Regions from separate parts of the Pseudoalteromonas sp. SiA1 genome, predicted to be linked through region 2. Evidence: predicted binding sites of a transcription regulator. Region 2 holds the regulator's gene; the other holds the start of a gene.
What was found. The regulator LexA, encoded in region 2, represses DNA repair genes until DNA is damaged. The targets are predictions, from matches to a motif close to TACTGTATNNNNATACAGTA.

Region 1: the regulator LexA is predicted to act here: its motif matches at 4,039-4,058, upstream of KK487_RS09360 (SulA-like leucine-rich domain-containing protein).

The regions. Positions count from the first base shown of each region.
Region 1 covers NZ_CP076084.1:2,040,662-2,048,918, reverse strand. Annotated here, with positions in the region: gene KK487_RS09395 (PAS domain S-box protein) at 1-663, opposite strand, end outside; gene KK487_RS09390 (M48 family metallopeptidase) at 909-1,601, shown strand; tRNA gene KK487_RS09385 (tRNA-Tyr) at 1,622-1,706, opposite strand; tRNA gene KK487_RS09380 (tRNA-Tyr) at 1,756-1,840, opposite strand; gene KK487_RS09375 (VC2046/SO_2500 family protein) at 1,953-2,480, shown strand; gene KK487_RS09370 (DUF6172 family protein) at 2,693-2,995, shown strand; gene KK487_RS09365 (YchJ family protein) at 3,063-3,539, opposite strand; gene KK487_RS09360 (SulA-like leucine-rich domain-containing protein) at 3,579-4,013, opposite strand; gene KK487_RS09355 (SEL1-like repeat protein) at 4,336-4,797, opposite strand; gene KK487_RS09350 (NCS2 family permease) at 4,916-6,208, shown strand; gene KK487_RS09345 (hypothetical protein) at 6,324-7,079, opposite strand; gene cysB (HTH-type transcriptional regulator CysB) at 7,375-8,257, shown strand, end outside.
Region 2 covers NZ_CP076084.1:3,165,231-3,174,122, forward strand. Annotated here, with positions in the region: gene KK487_RS14710 (cytochrome c oxidase subunit 3) at 1-726, opposite strand, end outside; gene KK487_RS14715 (cytochrome c oxidase assembly protein) at 762-1,292, opposite strand; gene ctaD (cytochrome c oxidase subunit I) at 1,292-2,884, opposite strand; gene coxB (cytochrome c oxidase subunit II) at 2,884-4,026, opposite strand; gene lexA (transcriptional repressor LexA) at 4,520-5,137, opposite strand; gene KK487_RS14735 (PaaI family thioesterase) at 5,336-5,779, shown strand; gene KK487_RS14740 (hypothetical protein) at 5,809-6,189, opposite strand; gene KK487_RS14745 (endonuclease) at 6,442-7,095, shown strand; gene hmpA (NO-inducible flavohemoprotein) at 7,135-8,316, opposite strand; gene norR (nitric oxide reductase transcriptional regulator NorR) at 8,482-8,892, shown strand, end outside.

The DNA.
Region 1 (8,257 bases), 1.1 Mb from region 2:
GCTTGTTGCAATAAATCGCGTAGCAGCCATGCCCATATAATGCATACCAGCCACGGCAAGGCCAAGAATAAGGGCGCAAATAATACGATTATGCACAGGCGTTAATTTTTTAAAGTGTGCTGGTAAATGAAAACGTGCATAGAGACTTATAAAAGACAGCAGCACTGCAACAACAATTGAAGCGCCAAACCATATTGGATCATAACGAAGTAAAGGACTTAATTGCATCGCTGCCATACCGCTGTAATGCATGGTGCCAACACCCGCGCCAAATAAAAGAGAGCTTAGAATTAAATTGATAATACGAGGGTGAGAGCTATATGTTTTCAAACAAGAAAAAGCAATGGTACATGCCAGTAACGCCGGTATAAACGACACAAAAGTGAGTGTGGGGTCGTATTCAATTGTAGTGCACAAAGAAAATGCGAGCATAGCAATAAAGTGCATGCTCCAGACCCCTCCGGCAAGGACTAAGGCTGCGGTTATATTGGCTAACTTTCGATAAGATTTAAAATGTGTATTATTTGCTAAATCGATAACGTGCAAAGAAAAATAAGCTGCAAAAATTGCGGTGAGTATAGATAGTGTCACTAAACTTGGGTCGTATACACCATTAATAATTAGGCTTGGATCTGGTTCGTTTATAAAAAAATTAGCTAACATCAATCATTCACATAATAACTCTTAAATTCAGTCTAATATAAAATACAATAATAATCACAAGGTATTGAGTTATAAATTACAAAAGCAACGTAAGTGTTTTAAGCTCTAAACCATACTATTTATTGAGTAGCACTAAATGCATTGTTATTAAAATGGCATTTAGTGGGGATTATTTATAGATCAGCCGTTATGGTACAAGGTAAAATAAAACCCAGTGGTTAATTATAAATAGGCAGCATTCATTGTTGGATTACACTTTAAAGCGAAGTAAGCAAAGAAAAACAGTGGCTATCAAAGTCGCACAACGTGAGCTTACGGTATATGCGCCCCATTTTGTAACGAAAACACAAATTAATGAATGGCTGTTAAGTAAACAGAACTGGATTGATGCTCAGTTACATAAGCAACAAATTCAAGCCGATACACGACAGTTTCCACTCAAAACCCAGAGTATTAAATTATTTAATGAAGCTGTTAATGTGCAATTTGAAAACGCAGCACGCACTCAATGGCAGCAGCACAATGAAAGCCAAACGCTGTTACTGAGTATTTCTTCACGTGTAAAGCATCAAACGCAAATGTATCAAAGTTTGCTAGAGCAGTTTTTGCATGAGAAATTAGAAAGTTATATTGAAATGCGAGTTAACGATTATTGTCAGCTGATGGGTGAAAAGCTACCGAGTAATATTCGTATTCAATTGTATAAACGTCGCTGGGGTAGTTGTAATCGCAGGCGTGAAGTAACCTTCAACTTACACTTGGCAAGTGCACCGACATGGGTCATTGACTACGTGATTGTTCATGAATTAGCACATTTAAAATATTTAAATCACAGCGCTCAATTTTGGCAACGTGTGGAATTATTTTATTCAGATTATAAACAAGCAAGTAACTGGTTAAACAATCATGGTATGAGTTTACAGTGGGTATTTGAATAAAAAGAAATAAGGTAGAGAAGTGGTGGAGGGAGCTGGATTCGAACCAGCGAAGGCTGAGCCGTCAGATTTACAGTCTGATCCCTTTGGCCGCTCGGGAACCCCTCCACACTAATTGTTATTGCATTTGGCCCCACTTAACTTAGCCTAAGAAAAGTGGTGGAGGGAGCTGGATTCGAACCAGCGAAGGCTGAGCCGTCAGATTTACAGTCTGATCCCTTTGGCCGCTCGGGAACCCCTCCAATGCAACGCGGCAGATAATAGCAAACTTCTTATTTAAGTAAAGAAAAAAGCTAAAGAAAATTCAAATTTAGCCGATAAATACTTATTAATTAGTTAAATAGGCTAAAGTCTATGCAGATTGGTGATTTGTTAATCACGGAGAGCCAGTTAAAAACGAGGCTTAACGAAAGTGTTCACGAAAACCGCCGAGGCGAGTTTGCATTTTTATTAGCAATGCTCTCTCACGATGCACTCGATTTTAGTGAATTCCACCTACCCAAAAGTGACACTAAGCATTATCAAGCTGATGAAGATGCTCTGCGTAAACAATTTGGCGCAGGTCCAAAGCAGCCATTAGCGCCAGATACCTTTAATATGTTAATTGGTAAAAATAACACAGAGCTTTTAGCAAAAATGGGAAGCGCTGTAGGGATGAGTGATATAAAGTTAACTCAGTGCTTAAAGCCTGAGCCATTTAATATTCGTGATGATAAAAACCACATTCCACTGACTGTCATTGATAACTGTGAATTAGCGGTACGTCGACGAATTAAAAATACCAACACCGAGTTATCAAACCCTCAAATGGATGCGGTGGCATTTTATGATGATTTACAAAATGAAGCTATCCACCAGCCATTACATTTGTTTAGTGCCTAATTATATGTGTTCAATTGCTGCTTTATACATGCCATTTGATTGTAATAAACTGTGTTTATAGTAGTAAGTAACTATTGGTTTTATAGGTGCTTTATTTTAATAACTGATTTAATATAAAAAAAGCATCCAAAATTTAAATGCAATTGCTATAATGGCGCAAATGGTATGACATTAAATGCCATTATCATTAAACCAAGGTAATTAGGAACGTAATGAAGAAAACATTCACGCTGAATCATGAGAAAATCAAATACCCTCGTATGGTTGATGCTGCAAAGCATGAAGTGAAAAAATATTTGAAAAGAGAACGTAATAAAACTTTACCTGTTGATGCCGACTACTGGGCATTCGATTGTAAGTTTGGCAACACGGCTGAAGAAGCCCAAGTGGTTCACGTTGCTGAAATTAACAATCACATCAGTGAAATTGAAAAGCAAGGTTTAACTTCTTTTTACTTAGAGATTTTAGCAAGACCTGCACAGCGTCAAGATTTCGATGAAGATGATGGCGAATAAAACGCTAATTTGCGTTTAGTGTAGTTTTTGAAAATGGGCCTTGTGGCCCATTTTTTGTAGCTGTTATTTATACACTATGACATTTTTTGTATTTTTTATTACTGCCACAAGGGCACGTATCATTGCGTTTTACTTTAATATCGGCAACCGGTGTAATCTCACCATCAAGGTATCGCCATTGTCCATCTTCTTTAATAAACCTTGAATTTTCTGCTAACTGGCAATATAAATCTTGATAAAAGTAGTGAGCTTTAAATGTAACAAATCCTGTTTCATCATTATAACCAGAGTCTAATACGGTTAAGTTTATAAAACGGCAACTATTTGCAAAATCTTTAATTTCTGAAATTGAATTTTCAGCTTGTTTTTCTTTTGCATAACTTTCACGAACAAAAACCGCGTTTTTAACAGCATAAGCACTGTAGCGTGCACGCATAAGTTGCTCTGGTGTGTGTGGCTGTTTGGTTTTTAAATGAAAAGGCTCGCAGCAATCAGCATAAGGTTGCTGACTGCTACAAAAACATAATAGAGCGTTAGAAGTCATGATAAATGTACTGTGTATTAAAACGCTAGTTTATCAAGCTTATTGCGTAAGTGAAATCTCAGGGTGAGCGCTTTTTTTGCTAAAGCAATACAACTTAGTGCGCGTATGGCTCAAGTTTAATGATAACTGCGACAGTTGTTGGTTATTTATTATGTCAGTCCAGGTGATCACCGCGGCAAAATTTCCATTGTGAAGTGCAGAACTTAAAACATACTCTAAATTAACTAAATGCTTTTGACGAATAACCAGCAATTTACTGGTATCAATTGAGCATGAATCAAGTAGCGCTTTGCTCGGTACGTTATCGGGTGCTATTAACAGTGTCCATGCGTTTAGGCTGTTGTATTGGTGTAATACTTTTAATAACTCAAACGTTGCTGAAATTTCATCTTCAATTTGTACAACGTTAACACAATCTGATTGGTCATCTTGTTGATAGCTTTTAACTGTTCTTAGGGTAATTGGCTGTAACATAATCTTCTCACTCACTGGGTTTTTATACAGTACATTCATACAGTAGTTTATACAGTTGTTTGGTGCAAGTGTTTTTTGCTATTTTTTTGTACAGTTATTCATCTTAAAACGCGACAGTTATTATAAATATACAAATAATCTATATATAACAAAGGTTTAATTTTTATTGGAAATTAATCCCCACAGAATTAATTTTAAGGCTGGGAGCAAATAAATACAGATGAACAGGGGGTATACAGTAGTTTAAATTAATTAAGCGTGCTTGCTTTGGCTATAAACGCTTAATTAATTTACAGATGAAATGAGTTGCTGCGCAGTGAAATTATTTTTCGCTACTAGAGGGGATCAAATGTGAGAATTGTAACTGATGAATTTGTTCATACAGGCTGGCTGCGTAGCATTGAGCATCTTTAAGTCGTTTGGTACTAATATGTTTTCGTATATCGCTCATTGCTTCTATGGCGGGTTCATAGCCTTGACTACCGGCTAAGCTAAGCCACGCAGCACCATGAAATACACTTTGCGGCACACCTTGTCCTTTTATAAAAAACAGCCCTAAATAAAACTGCGCGCGATAATTTCCTGCCATTGCTGCCAAACGCATCCATTTTGCGGCTAAGGCGCCTTGTTCATTTTTAAGGTAATAAAGGGCTTTATTTAATATGTCTTGATCGGTGTTTTTAGAGCTCGCAGGGAGATTTGCATCGCTTGGTTGCGTTACAAAAGAAAGAATGTTGTCTAATTGTTGCTCTAAGTCTTGGCCACTTGGTGTCGTTTTGATCATGCTACTTCGTTTGTTATTTTAATCACTTAGCTAGTTTAGTATATAGCAAGGTAAAATGTCCTGTAAAAAGTTATTTTTATGCTAAAATCTCGCCACTTTTTACAACCACAAGTTTATTATGCTCGAAGCCTTATTCAAAATCCGTGCAAATGATTCTTCGGTTCGCCGTGAATGTATTGCCGGTATGACTACATTTATTACGATGGTTTATATCGTATTCGTTAACCCAGCTATGCTTGCTGAAGCCGGTATGGACCAAGGTGCTGCCTTTGTTGCCACCTGTATTGCAGCTGCAATAGGGTGTTTTATTATGGGTTTGTGGGCCAATTATCCATTGGCACTGGCACCGGGTATGGGATTAAATGCATTTTTTACCTATGGCGTTGTATTAGGTATGGGTTATAGCTGGCAAGCTGCGTTGGGTGCGGTATTTATGTCAGGGTGTATATTTTTAATTTTAAGCTTGTTTAAGGTGCGAGAGTGGATTATTAATGCAATCCCTCTGGTGCTCAAGCAAGCAATAGCAACGGGTATTGGCGCATTTTTAGCTCTCATCGCACTTAAAAGTGCCGGTATTATTGTATCAAGTCCTGCAACACTGGTGCAGTTGGGTGATATTACCTCGCCAGGTCCTTTATTGGCTATTTTCAGCTTTTTTGTTATTGCTGCACTGCTTTATCGCGATTTTAAAAGTGGCGTACTGATTAGTATTTTACTAGTCACCGCGATTGCTGTGTCTATGGGGTTAGTGGAGTATCATGGTGTTATTGCTATGCCACCTTCTATCATGCCGACCTTTATGCAACTGGACTTTAGTGCCGCGTTTGAACTGTCGATGTTGAGTGTTATTTTTGCGTTTTTATTCGTTGATTTGTTTGATACCTCAGGCACGTTAGTTGCGGTAACTCAGAAGGCTGGTTTAGCAGATAAAAACGGTAATATGCCGCGTTTAGGTCGTGCATTAAGCGCCGACAGCACAGCAACTATTGCAGGTGCAATGCTCGGTACTTCAACAACCACGTCATACATTGAGTCTGTTGCAGGTGTATCTGTTGGTGGTCGAACGGGTTTGACCGCTGTGGTTGTGGGTTGCTGCTTTTTACTGATGATGTTTTTTGCGCCTTTAGCTCAAATGGTGCCTGCATACGCAACCGCGGGAGCTATTTTATATGTATCTGTATTGATGCTACAAAACTTAAAGTTTGTAAATTGGGACGACATGACTGATGCAATTCCGGTGAGTGTTGTATTATTAATGACACCGCTGACTTTCTCAATTGCACACGGTATTGCACTTGGTTTTATTTCTTATACGGCAGTAAAAGTGCTGTGTGGCAAAAAAGATCAGGTAAGCATTAGTGTTTGGATTTTAACTGCCTTGTTTATTGTTAAGTTCGCATTTTTATCTTAATGCAGGCAGCTTGTTAGAATACGTATATGTCTTAGTATGTAAACACAAAGTGGGGCAAAATCCTATTCAAAAAAAAGCCCATGCAACTGCATGGGCTTTTTTATTTAGAAAGGAGTTACCATTTCTTTTTAGGTGCAAATAATACGTCTAAATCATCTTGCTCTTGTTCGTTCTTTTTCTTCAATGATGTAGCATTTGATGCCTTGAGTTCATTACTTATCGTTTCAAGGTAGCCTTCAACTTCAGCTCGTTTTGCCGTAATGTAATCGTCATTAAATGAAACACTGTTAAGTGTGGCAGCTGCTTTTTCAAAGTACTGCCTAGCAGAGCCTATCATTCCAGCTGTTTGCGCTGATAACCCTCGTTTTATTTGGCTTTCAATGTTGATTCTTAGTTGTAGCTTTTCAAGGCGTTTGTCTTCTGCAATAAATACCTGGCTGTCTACTTTGCCTTTATTATGCTCAGAACGAATAATAGTGCGTAACTTTTTAATGCCTTGTATCAGCGATATCAGTTGTTTGTCGTTGCCTGGTAATACAAAGCCATCTGAACCGTCTTGAATTGGGTTTTGTAGTCGCTCTTTTGCTTCTTTTAAGCGGTTTTTTAGTCCACTACCTCCGCTTGAAATAGACACCATTTGACTGAGCGCATCATGAATTCGTCGTTGTAATATTCGCTGAGTTGCCTCTGAAAGTGGAATGTTGGCGCTATTCATTAATGCTTCTTCGGTTTCTTCAATGATTGCTTTTTGTTTTGTTAACTCTTTGCGTCGTTCAGCTTCTTGTTTTTCTTTGTGTTGCTGAACAGCACTAACCCATAGTGCAATGACTATAAGTGCAACAATTAATACAATTATAATGGAAACTATCATGTTATAATTCTCAAATTCTTAACCTTATTATCTAATCTTACATTAAATATATAAAAGGTGGGAAACTTTGCTCAGATTAACTGAAAAAAGCGTCACCATAAAGCGTTTAAATCTTAATATGTTATGTTTCGATTGCTGATAATCATTGCTACCTCAAGTTTATTTATTGTGTTAACCTGAAATTTCAACAAATTAATTGTTATATTATGTAACATTAATCAGCCTTTTATATAGCTACCTATAGTTAGGGTGCGCTTTTATCTGTCAATGTGAATTATAACGAAACTACATAGCCATGAAATTACAACAACTTAGATATATCGTAGAAGTTCAAAATCATAAATTAAATGTTTCAGCTACGGCTGAGAGTTTATTTACCTCCCAGCCTGGTATTTCTAAGCAAGTACGTATGTTAGAAGATGAGCTCGGTGTACAAATTTTTGGCCGCAGTGGTAAGCATTTAACTCATGTTACAGGCGCTGGCGAGGAAATCATTAACATATCACGCGAAATACTCTCAAAAGTTGAGGGTATTAAAGCGGTGGCGAATGAACATACTTTACCGGATCAAGGCAAACTTAATATTGCTACCACGCATACACAAGCACGGTATGCGTTACCGAGTGTAATTAAAGGCTTTACTCAAAAATACCCTGCGGTATCACTGCATATGCATCAAGGTACACCACAGCAAATATCGGATGCAGCCGCTCGCGGTGATGCTGACTTTGCCATTGCCACAGAAGCGCTTCATTTATATTCAGATTTAGTAATGCTGCCTTGCTACCATTGGAATCGTAGTATTGTGGTTGCTAAAGATCATCCCCTTGCGAAAAAAGTGGATAATTTAACTGTGGCTGATATAGCCCAATACCCACTCATTACTTACGTATTTGGCTTTACAGGTCGTTCGGAGCTCGACAAAGCATTTAATGCTTACGGATTAGAGCCACATATTGTATTTACTGCCACCGATGCCGATGTCATTAAAACGTATGTGCGTTTAGGGCTAGGTGTGGGTGTGGTTGCATCTATGGCAATTGATCAGGTAAACGACAGCGACTTAGTGTGCATTGATGCTAGCCATTTATTTGAGGCGAGCACGACTAAAATTGGTTTTAGAAAGGGCAGCTTTTTACGCACCTACATGTATGACTTTATCGAACGTTTTGCACCGC
Region 2 (8,892 bases):
TAAGGTGACGTGCATGCCGTGAAAGCCGGTTAACAAAAAGAAGGTATTGCCATAAATGCCCGCATCAAGGGTTAAGTTAAGATCGTTATAAGCATATATATACTCTTCTACCTGCAGCCCTAAAAAGCACACTCCGAGTAAAATGGTCGCTCCCAAGCATACTTTGAGTGGGGTACGTTTATTATTTTCCATCGCCACATGGGCAAAATGTAAAGTTACCGACGAGGCCAGCAAAATAAGGGTGTTGATAAGCGGCAACCCTTGCCAGCCCATCGCTTGGGTCGAAGTGCCTCCTGGGGTATTTAGCAATGGCCACATGGCTTCAAACGTCGGCCACAATACTTCATTTGTCATGGCGTTGTTATCCGCACCTCCAAGCCAAGGCACAGAAAACATGCGAGCATAAAAAAGCGCCCCAAAAAATGCCATGAAGAACATCACTTCTGAAAAAATAAACCAGCTCATACCTTGCCTAAAAGAACGGTCCATTTGTGCAGAATAAAGCCCTTGATCAGACTCGTGTATGACATTTTTAAACCAGCTAAACAGCATGTAAAGGAGTACAGCTATACCTACGTATAACAAGTAAACGCCATTACCACCCTCTTTGCCCATATCCATTACGGTTAAGGCTGCGCCTACCGCAATAAAAAATAACGCAACTGCCCCAACTATTGGCCATGGACTTTGCTCTGGTACATAATAATGTTCATATTTTTGATTCATTTTATTTGCTCCTAGTTTTTCACTAGTTTTATAAGCTAGTTATTACTGGCTACTAGCCGCTCGCTAATATCAAATACGGTATAAGACAGGGTTAACTCTTCTACATCACTGGGTAATTCAGTATCTACATAAAACAATAATGTAAACTCCAGCTCTTCACCTGCCTTTAACGGTTGCTGATCAAAGCAAAAACACGCTATTTTGTGTAAATACTTGGCCGCTTTTCCTGGTGCTACCGACGGTATAGCCTGCATTACTTTATCTTCATTACTGTTATTTTTAGCGCTAAACTTAACTTCACGCATAGCCCCAGGCTTTACATCTACACTGTACTCTTTAGATTTAACTTCAAAAGGCGCACCACTTTGCGCATGCGTAGTGAAACTAACGCTGACTTCTCTATTTTCAGTGACCAAGGTACTTTGCTGTGCCTGCTCTAACGAGGGCTTACCATTAAGCCCCGTTATATCGCAAAACACGTCATACAAAGGGACCATGGCAAATGCAAATGCAAACATTGCAATGCAAATCACCACCAGCTTTTTTAATAACGGCAAGTGAGTCATTATTTAATGTCCGGCGGCGTTGAGAACGTATGATAAGGCGCAGGTGAATCAACTTCCCATTCAAGCCCCTCAGCTCCATCCCAAACTTTTGCAGGCACTTTGTCGCCCCCTTTTGCACATTTATACACAACCACCACAAATAATAATTGCGATAAACCAAAGGCAAACCCACCTATACTAATAATGGCGTTAAAATCAGCAAACTGTAGCGCATAATCTGGAATACGGCGTGGCATACCGGCTAACCCCACAAAATGCATTGGGAAAAACAGCACATTTACACTTATTAACGACAACCAAAAATGCCATTTTGCTAAGGTAATATTGAACATGTTTCCGGTCCATTTTGGCAGCCAATAATAAGCCCCCGCCATAATAGAAAACACCGCGCCCGTTACGAGTACATAATGAAAGTGTGCAACCACAAAATAGGTATCATGATATTGGAAATCGGCAGGTGTAATCGCTAGCATCAACCCCGAAAAACCACCTAAAGTAAACAACACAATAAATGCGATACTAAACAGCATTGGCACTTCAAAGCTAATAGACCCGCGCCACATAGTCGCTACCCAGTTAAATACTTTTACGCCGGTAGGTACCGATATCAGCATAGTCGCGTACATAAAAAACAACTCACCCGCCACGGGCATACCAGTGGTAAACATATGATGCGCCCACACAATAAAGCTCAACAAGGCAATGGAGGAGGTGGCATACACCATAGAGGCATAACCAAATAGTTTTTTACGTGAAAAGGTGGGAACAATCGTAGAAATAATGCCAAAGGCAGGCAAAATCATAATATAAACTTCAGGGTGACCAAAAAACCAAAAAATATGTTGGAACATCACCGGATCGCCACCACCAGCGGCATCAAAGAAACTGGTCGCGAAGTATTTATCGGTGAGCACCATAGTAACTGCACCAGCAAGTACCGGCATAACTGCAATAAGTAAAAACGCCGTGATCAACCATGTCCACACAAATAACGGCAGCTTCATCCACGTCATACCCGGAGCACGCATATTTACTATGGTGACCACCACATTAATGGCCCCCATAATCGAACTAATACCCATAATATGCACAGCAAATACAAACATTGCTGTGTTGTCGTTACTATAAGTGGTGGAAAGCGGCGCGTAAAAGGTCCAACCAAATGCAGGGCCACCACCAGGCATAAATAATGAAGCTAATAGGATTAAAAACGCAAACGGTAAAATCCAAAAGCTCCAGTTATTCATTCTCGGTAAGGCCATATCTGGCGCACCAATCATTAGCGGGATCATCCAGTTTGCCAAGCCGGTAAAGGCTGGCATAACCGCACCAAACACCATTATTAAACCATGCACTGTGGTCATTTGATTAAAAAAGTGAGGATCAACCAGTTGTAGGCCCGGCTGAAATAACTCAGCTCGAATAACCATCGCCATTGCCCCACCAATTAAAAACATGGTGAGTGAAAAAATTAAATATAAGCTACCTATATCTTTATGGTTGGTTGTAAATAACCAGCGCTTAAAGCCTGTGGCAGGTTGATGGGCATGATGAGCCTCATTGGTATTAGGTTGTTCTGCAATGCTACTCATTATTTAGCCTCCCCATCAGCATCCAGTGCCGCTTGTATCTCGCTCGGTTGAATTACATCACCAGTGTCATTACCCCACGCGTTGCGTTTATAGGTAATAACAGCTGCTATTTGCTTGATTGATAATTGCTTTGCGAAAGACTGCATAGCCGTACCTGGTTTACCGTGGAGCAAAATATCTATATGCCCTTTGATATCACCTATGACTATTGGGCTGCCTTTAAGAGCCGGAAAAACACCCGGCAAGCCTAATCCTGTTGGCTGATGGCACGCCGCGCAGCTCGCCATATAAACCTGCTCACCAAGCGCCATCAGCTCTTCTTTTGGTACAACTTGGTCTAATAACGCAGCGTCTGCTGCAGCTGCTTTTTGCTTGGCTTGTTTAGCCTCTGCTAACCACGTTTTGAAGTCTTCTTCTGTTTTAGCTTCTACCACAACAGGCATAAAACCATGATCTTTACCGCAAAGCTCTGCACACTGCCCACGGTAAGTACCAACCTCATTAATATTGGTCCATGTTTCATTAATAAACCCAGGGTTTGCATCTTTTTTAACGGCAAAGTCAGGCACCCACCATGAGTGAATAACATCATCTGAAGTCATTAAAAAACGTACTTTTTGATTAATTGGTAGTACCAGCGGTTTATCGACCTCGAGTAAATAATTCGGGTTTTTATCAGCAAGGTTGGTTATTTCATTTTGAGGTGTAGCTAGCATGGAATAAAACTCAACGTCCTCCCCCATATACTCGTAATGCCACTTCCACTGTGAGCCTGTAATTTTAATGGTGAGATCAGCTTTGCTGGCATCCTCCATGGCAATTAAGGTTTTAGTCGCAGGAATGGCCATAACAATTAATATGACAAAAGGGATCGCAGTCCACAGTATTTCTACTTTGGTGCTTTCATGGAATTGGGCAGGGACAGCCCCTTTAGATTTGCGATGATGAATGAGTGCCCAAAACATAATGGCAAACACGATCACCCCAATCACACAACATATTAAAAAAATAGTCATGTGCAGTTGGTATACATTATTACTTATATCGGTTACGCCTTTACGCATATTATATTGGCTATTAGCAAGCACATTCTGCGAAAAAACAAACAATATAAGCCACAAGGAAGAACTCAGCTTACCCATGTGACGGCTCCTTTGATGCTATTGCTGACGCAAAGCGAAGAGGCATACGGCTTAAACGCCTATTCGTTATTTTTATTTTTTATAAGGGTGCTGGATTTAGTAAATGTGTGTTCTCAAAACGACTAAGCTGTGAGTTATTTTTATTCCAGCTCTTTAATAACTAGTTAAAAAATAAACAATAAGCAAGGTGAGTATGAAAAATAAACAAGGTGTATTTTTTAAAATGCGCAGCTAAAAAAATAGCAACTAGTCAGGCAATTAATCTAAGAGTCAGGTTTAGTAAGGGGTGTATTGAAATTACAGGATAGAAATATAAAAAATTGTTAACTTAAAAAAGCAGAGTAAATTTGTTTATTTATAAAGTATTTAGTGATTTTATTTATGATAGGAGAAGCACTTAACAACATATAGTCATACATTTGATAAGTTAGACATTGTGCTGCTAACAAACCCAGCGCCTAATCACTATTAAGCGCTAAATTATGCTTTAATACTACATCCAGTCAGCGTTACGAATAACACCTACCGCTAAGCCTTCAATATTGAACGACTCATTTTCTAAATCGACCTCAATAGCTGAAAACTCATCATTTTCAGCATGTAAGAGTACTTTTCTGCCCGCTTTTTCTAAACGCTTCACGGTTACATCGTCGTCAACACGGGCAACAATAACTTGTCCATTTTCGGCAACTTGGGTTTTATGCACAGCAAGTAAATCACCATCCATAATACCAATGTCTTTCATACTCATACCGTTAACACGCAATAAAAAATCGGCCGCAGGTTTAAACATTAAAGGGTCAATTTTACAGTGGCTTTCTACATGCTGTTGCGCCAATATAGGCTCACCGGCAGCCACCCTGCCAATTAAAGGTAAGCCTAACTGCTCTGGCTCCTCTTCTTCAACAAGCTGAATGCCCCGACTCGCGCCTGGCTTCATTTTAATCACACCTTTTTTGGCCAGTGCTTTTAAGTGTTCTTCTGCAGCATTCGCACTTTTAAAACCCAGTGTTTGTGCAATTTCGGCACGTGTAGGAGGCATACCAGTGTCTTTAATAAACACTTTAATGAGTTCGAGTATTTGCGCTTGGCGTTTCGTTAATGGTCGCATACAACTGGTTTTCCATACAGTACAATTAACTGTGAGTATATACAGTTATTTAAAAATCGCAAATATAAATTAATGCCTTATATGCCGTTATCATCAAACAATAACCTACTTTAAAAGCAGGGTGATAAATGTAATTATTAGCAACGCATTATCATATTAATAAATTTTAATTCTCAATTACTTATCCAAGGAGCTAGCATGAGTATTTGGCATCAACCGATTACATTAGAGTTTTGTAAGCAATTAGATCAAGGTATTACAGGCCAAGGGACACTCATGAAAACCATGGGAATAGAAATCAGTGAAATTGGTGATGACTACTTAGTGGCAACTATGCCGGCAATTCCAGAGCATCATAACCCTATGGGTATCGTTCATGGTGGTGCAAATGTGGTGCTTGCTGAAACAGTAGCAAGTTATGCCGCTAATTTTGTGGTTGATTTCAATCGGTTTTATTGTGTTGGCCAAGAGATCAGTGCAAGTCATTTAAAGGCATCACGCAATGGCACATTAACGGCCACAGCGAGAGCTTATCATATCGGCAAGCGCAGCTCGGTTTGGGATATTAAAATAACCAATAGCCGCAATGAGCTTTGCTGCGTATCACGTATGACCGCAGCCGTAGTAGAGCGAAAAGGCTAGTAAGTCAATTAACCAAGGTTGAAATTAAATTACTTTTCGAAAGGGTAAATAGTAATTTCTACGCCTGCACCAATTGCAGATATACGTAACAAGGTATCTGCATGTAAGGCTTGGTTAAAGCATTTTGGCGAAGTGCCAGACTCAAACCCAATATCGAAAGTTCTGCGTGAACAACTCAACCATTGCTTTAATGCATTGCGTGAACACGACTCGATTAACTCACACAAGTGATTAATCGCTTTATCTGGCGTGGTTATTTCACCTGCAACCTCAATGCGAGCAAGTTGACGGTATTCGTCTTTATCATAATGTAAAATAGTTGCGACCTTTTTTAAATCAGCAACTAATACGCTAATATCTTGCTTTGACTCAAGCTCTAGATCTACATTTAAAAATTGAATTTCCGACATTATCTCGTTTTTACCCTCTATTAATCTCATTGCAAACTTTAACGCAGTTTTACCGTTATACCAAATCAACAACGCAGGAATCACTGCATTAACGCGTTTTTAGCGTTAGCCTCTGAATATTGCCCACTATTTACTCCTAAAAAACGCCCTACACAAAATACGCAAATTAAAATTAAAGCATGCCGGCGGCAGTTTACTTTTTTATTCTAGGCCTTAAACTAGCCGCTCCTGTAGTTCACGTATGTGATGGATATGATTCGGTTTATTTTAGCTTTGTTGGCTTGCTGTGCTTGTTTTTCAGCAATGGGCGAACAATTTACGCGGTTTTCGAGTGCCAAAAAGCACTTAATTAATACCCTTCCCGAAAACGCTAAAAGTATTTATTGTGGTTGCGATATAAAAAAACAAGGCAAAAAGTTGGTACCCGACCCTACCCATTGTGGCTACGTGCCTCGCAACACACTAACCCGCTCAGGCAAAGTAAATCAACGTGCCCTGCGAATTGAATGGGAACATATTGTCCCTGCATGGGAATTTGGTCACCAGTTACAATGTTGGCAAGATGGTGGGCGTAAAAACTGCCGCAAAGTTAGCGCTAAGTTTCGCTTGATGGAAGCCGATATAAACAATTTAGCCCCTGCAATTGGTGAAATTAACGCCGATCGCTCAAACTACCGCTTTGGCATGTTAGCCCAAAACGCGACGCAATATGGTCGCTGTGAGGTTAAAGTTAATTTTAAACAACGTGTTGTTGAACCGCCTGTTCATGCACGTAAACGCATTGCCGATGCGTACGCTTACATGCAAAAAACGTATGGTTTAAAAATTTCAGCTAAACAACAAAAGCTATTTAATGCTTGGCAACAACAAGCTTATGCTGCTAACACAAATAGTAAAAAGCTGTAAGTTTAAATTAAAAGCGTGTAACACACGCTTTTAATTAACCTATAACGCTTGGTGTGGTCCAAATATTTCGTAGTGAATGTTTGAGCTTTGCACACCTAAATCAAGTAGCTGGCCTTTTACGTAAGCCATAAATGATGCTGGTCCACACAAATAAAATGCCCCTTCGCTAATAGGTAATGATGCCTCAAGCACCGATAAATCCATTAGCCCAGTGAAATCACACTCCTCGCCACCTTGATTAAACCAAGTAAATGTTTTTAGCTGTGGATGCATTGCCGTTTGCTGCGCTAAATACCCTTTAAATGAAAATTCGCGGCTGTTTTCACACGCGTGCAAATAACTAATCGCTTGATTTTTATCACCACTAAGTAGCGTTTGCAGCATCGCCATCATCGGGGTTTGGCCAACGCCTGCTGAAATAAGTACCACTGGAGTTGCCTCATTTTTTAAAATGAAATCTCCCGCTGGCGGGTATAACTCTACTCGTGCGCCTTGCTCTAGTGAGTGTAAATAATTAGACACCACGCCAGGCTTTGGTTGGCACTCTTTTTTAACGCTAATACGATAGTTTTTAGCATTGCTCTTTTGCGAAATAGAATACTGGCGGATCTCTTCATATTCTGCGCCCTCAGGCTTAACTTTAATGCCAATGTACTGTCCTGGCTTGTAGGTAATAACTGCTTTACCATCCACAGGTGTCAGCGTAAAACTAGTTACGAATTCAGATTCAATATGTTTATCAGTAATTTCAAACTGGCGCGTGCCTGCCCAGCCACCATGGTTGTTTTTACTGTGCGCATACAATGCCGCTTCTTCGGTAATACAAATATCAGCAAGTACACCGTAGGCTTCGCGCCACGCATATTCAACATCGGCAGTAAACTGCTCAGGAATAAGCTCTTTTAACGTACCGATTAAATGTGCGCCCACAATAGGATAATGCTCAGGTAAAATATTTAAGCTGGTATGCTTATGATTAATTCGCGCTAGCGCCTCTTTTAACACGGCTAAATTATCAATATTTTGCGCGTACGCAGCCAACGCATTAAATAATGCAAATTGCTGACGACCCGTTTCTTGATTAGTCATATTAAAAATATGTTTAAGCTCGGGATTATGACTAAACATGCGCTTGTAAAAATGATCGGTTACGACCGTACCTGCCTCTGCAAGCAATGGCACCGTGCTTTTAACTATTTGTATGGTTTTATCGGATAACATGTTTATTTCCTATGTAATAACTAACTGCTTGCATTTAGCATTACACAGAGTGTGCCAACCAATTAAACCTATAATATTCAAAAGGTTAAATTAACTCGCTTTACAAAATGGGTCTTTATGACCTACTATAAAACCTGTAAAAATACACTAAAAGGTCATTTTGACATGAACCAACAATTCAACCTGACGCAAGTTGCATTAGAACTTGCGCAAAGTACGTTACATGCTCACAGTTTTGAGCAACTTTTAGCCACGGTTGAACGTGTTATTCCCAGCGATGCCAGTGCATTATTAATTCGCCAAGGTGAGCAATTAAAACCCTTAGCCATTAAAGGGCTTATGCCCGATAGCCTAGGACGACGTTTTGATATTGCGGAGCATCCTCGCCTTAAAGCCATCTGCAGTAGTCGTTTGGCTCTGCAATTTGCACATGACTGTCCACTACCTGATCCATACGACGGGCTACTACTGGCTAAAACCGGTGATATTCCAGTGCATGCCTGCTTAGGGTTACCCCTTTATGATAAAAACGCACTACTTGGCATTCTGACCTTTGATAGCCTTAACGCCAATGCG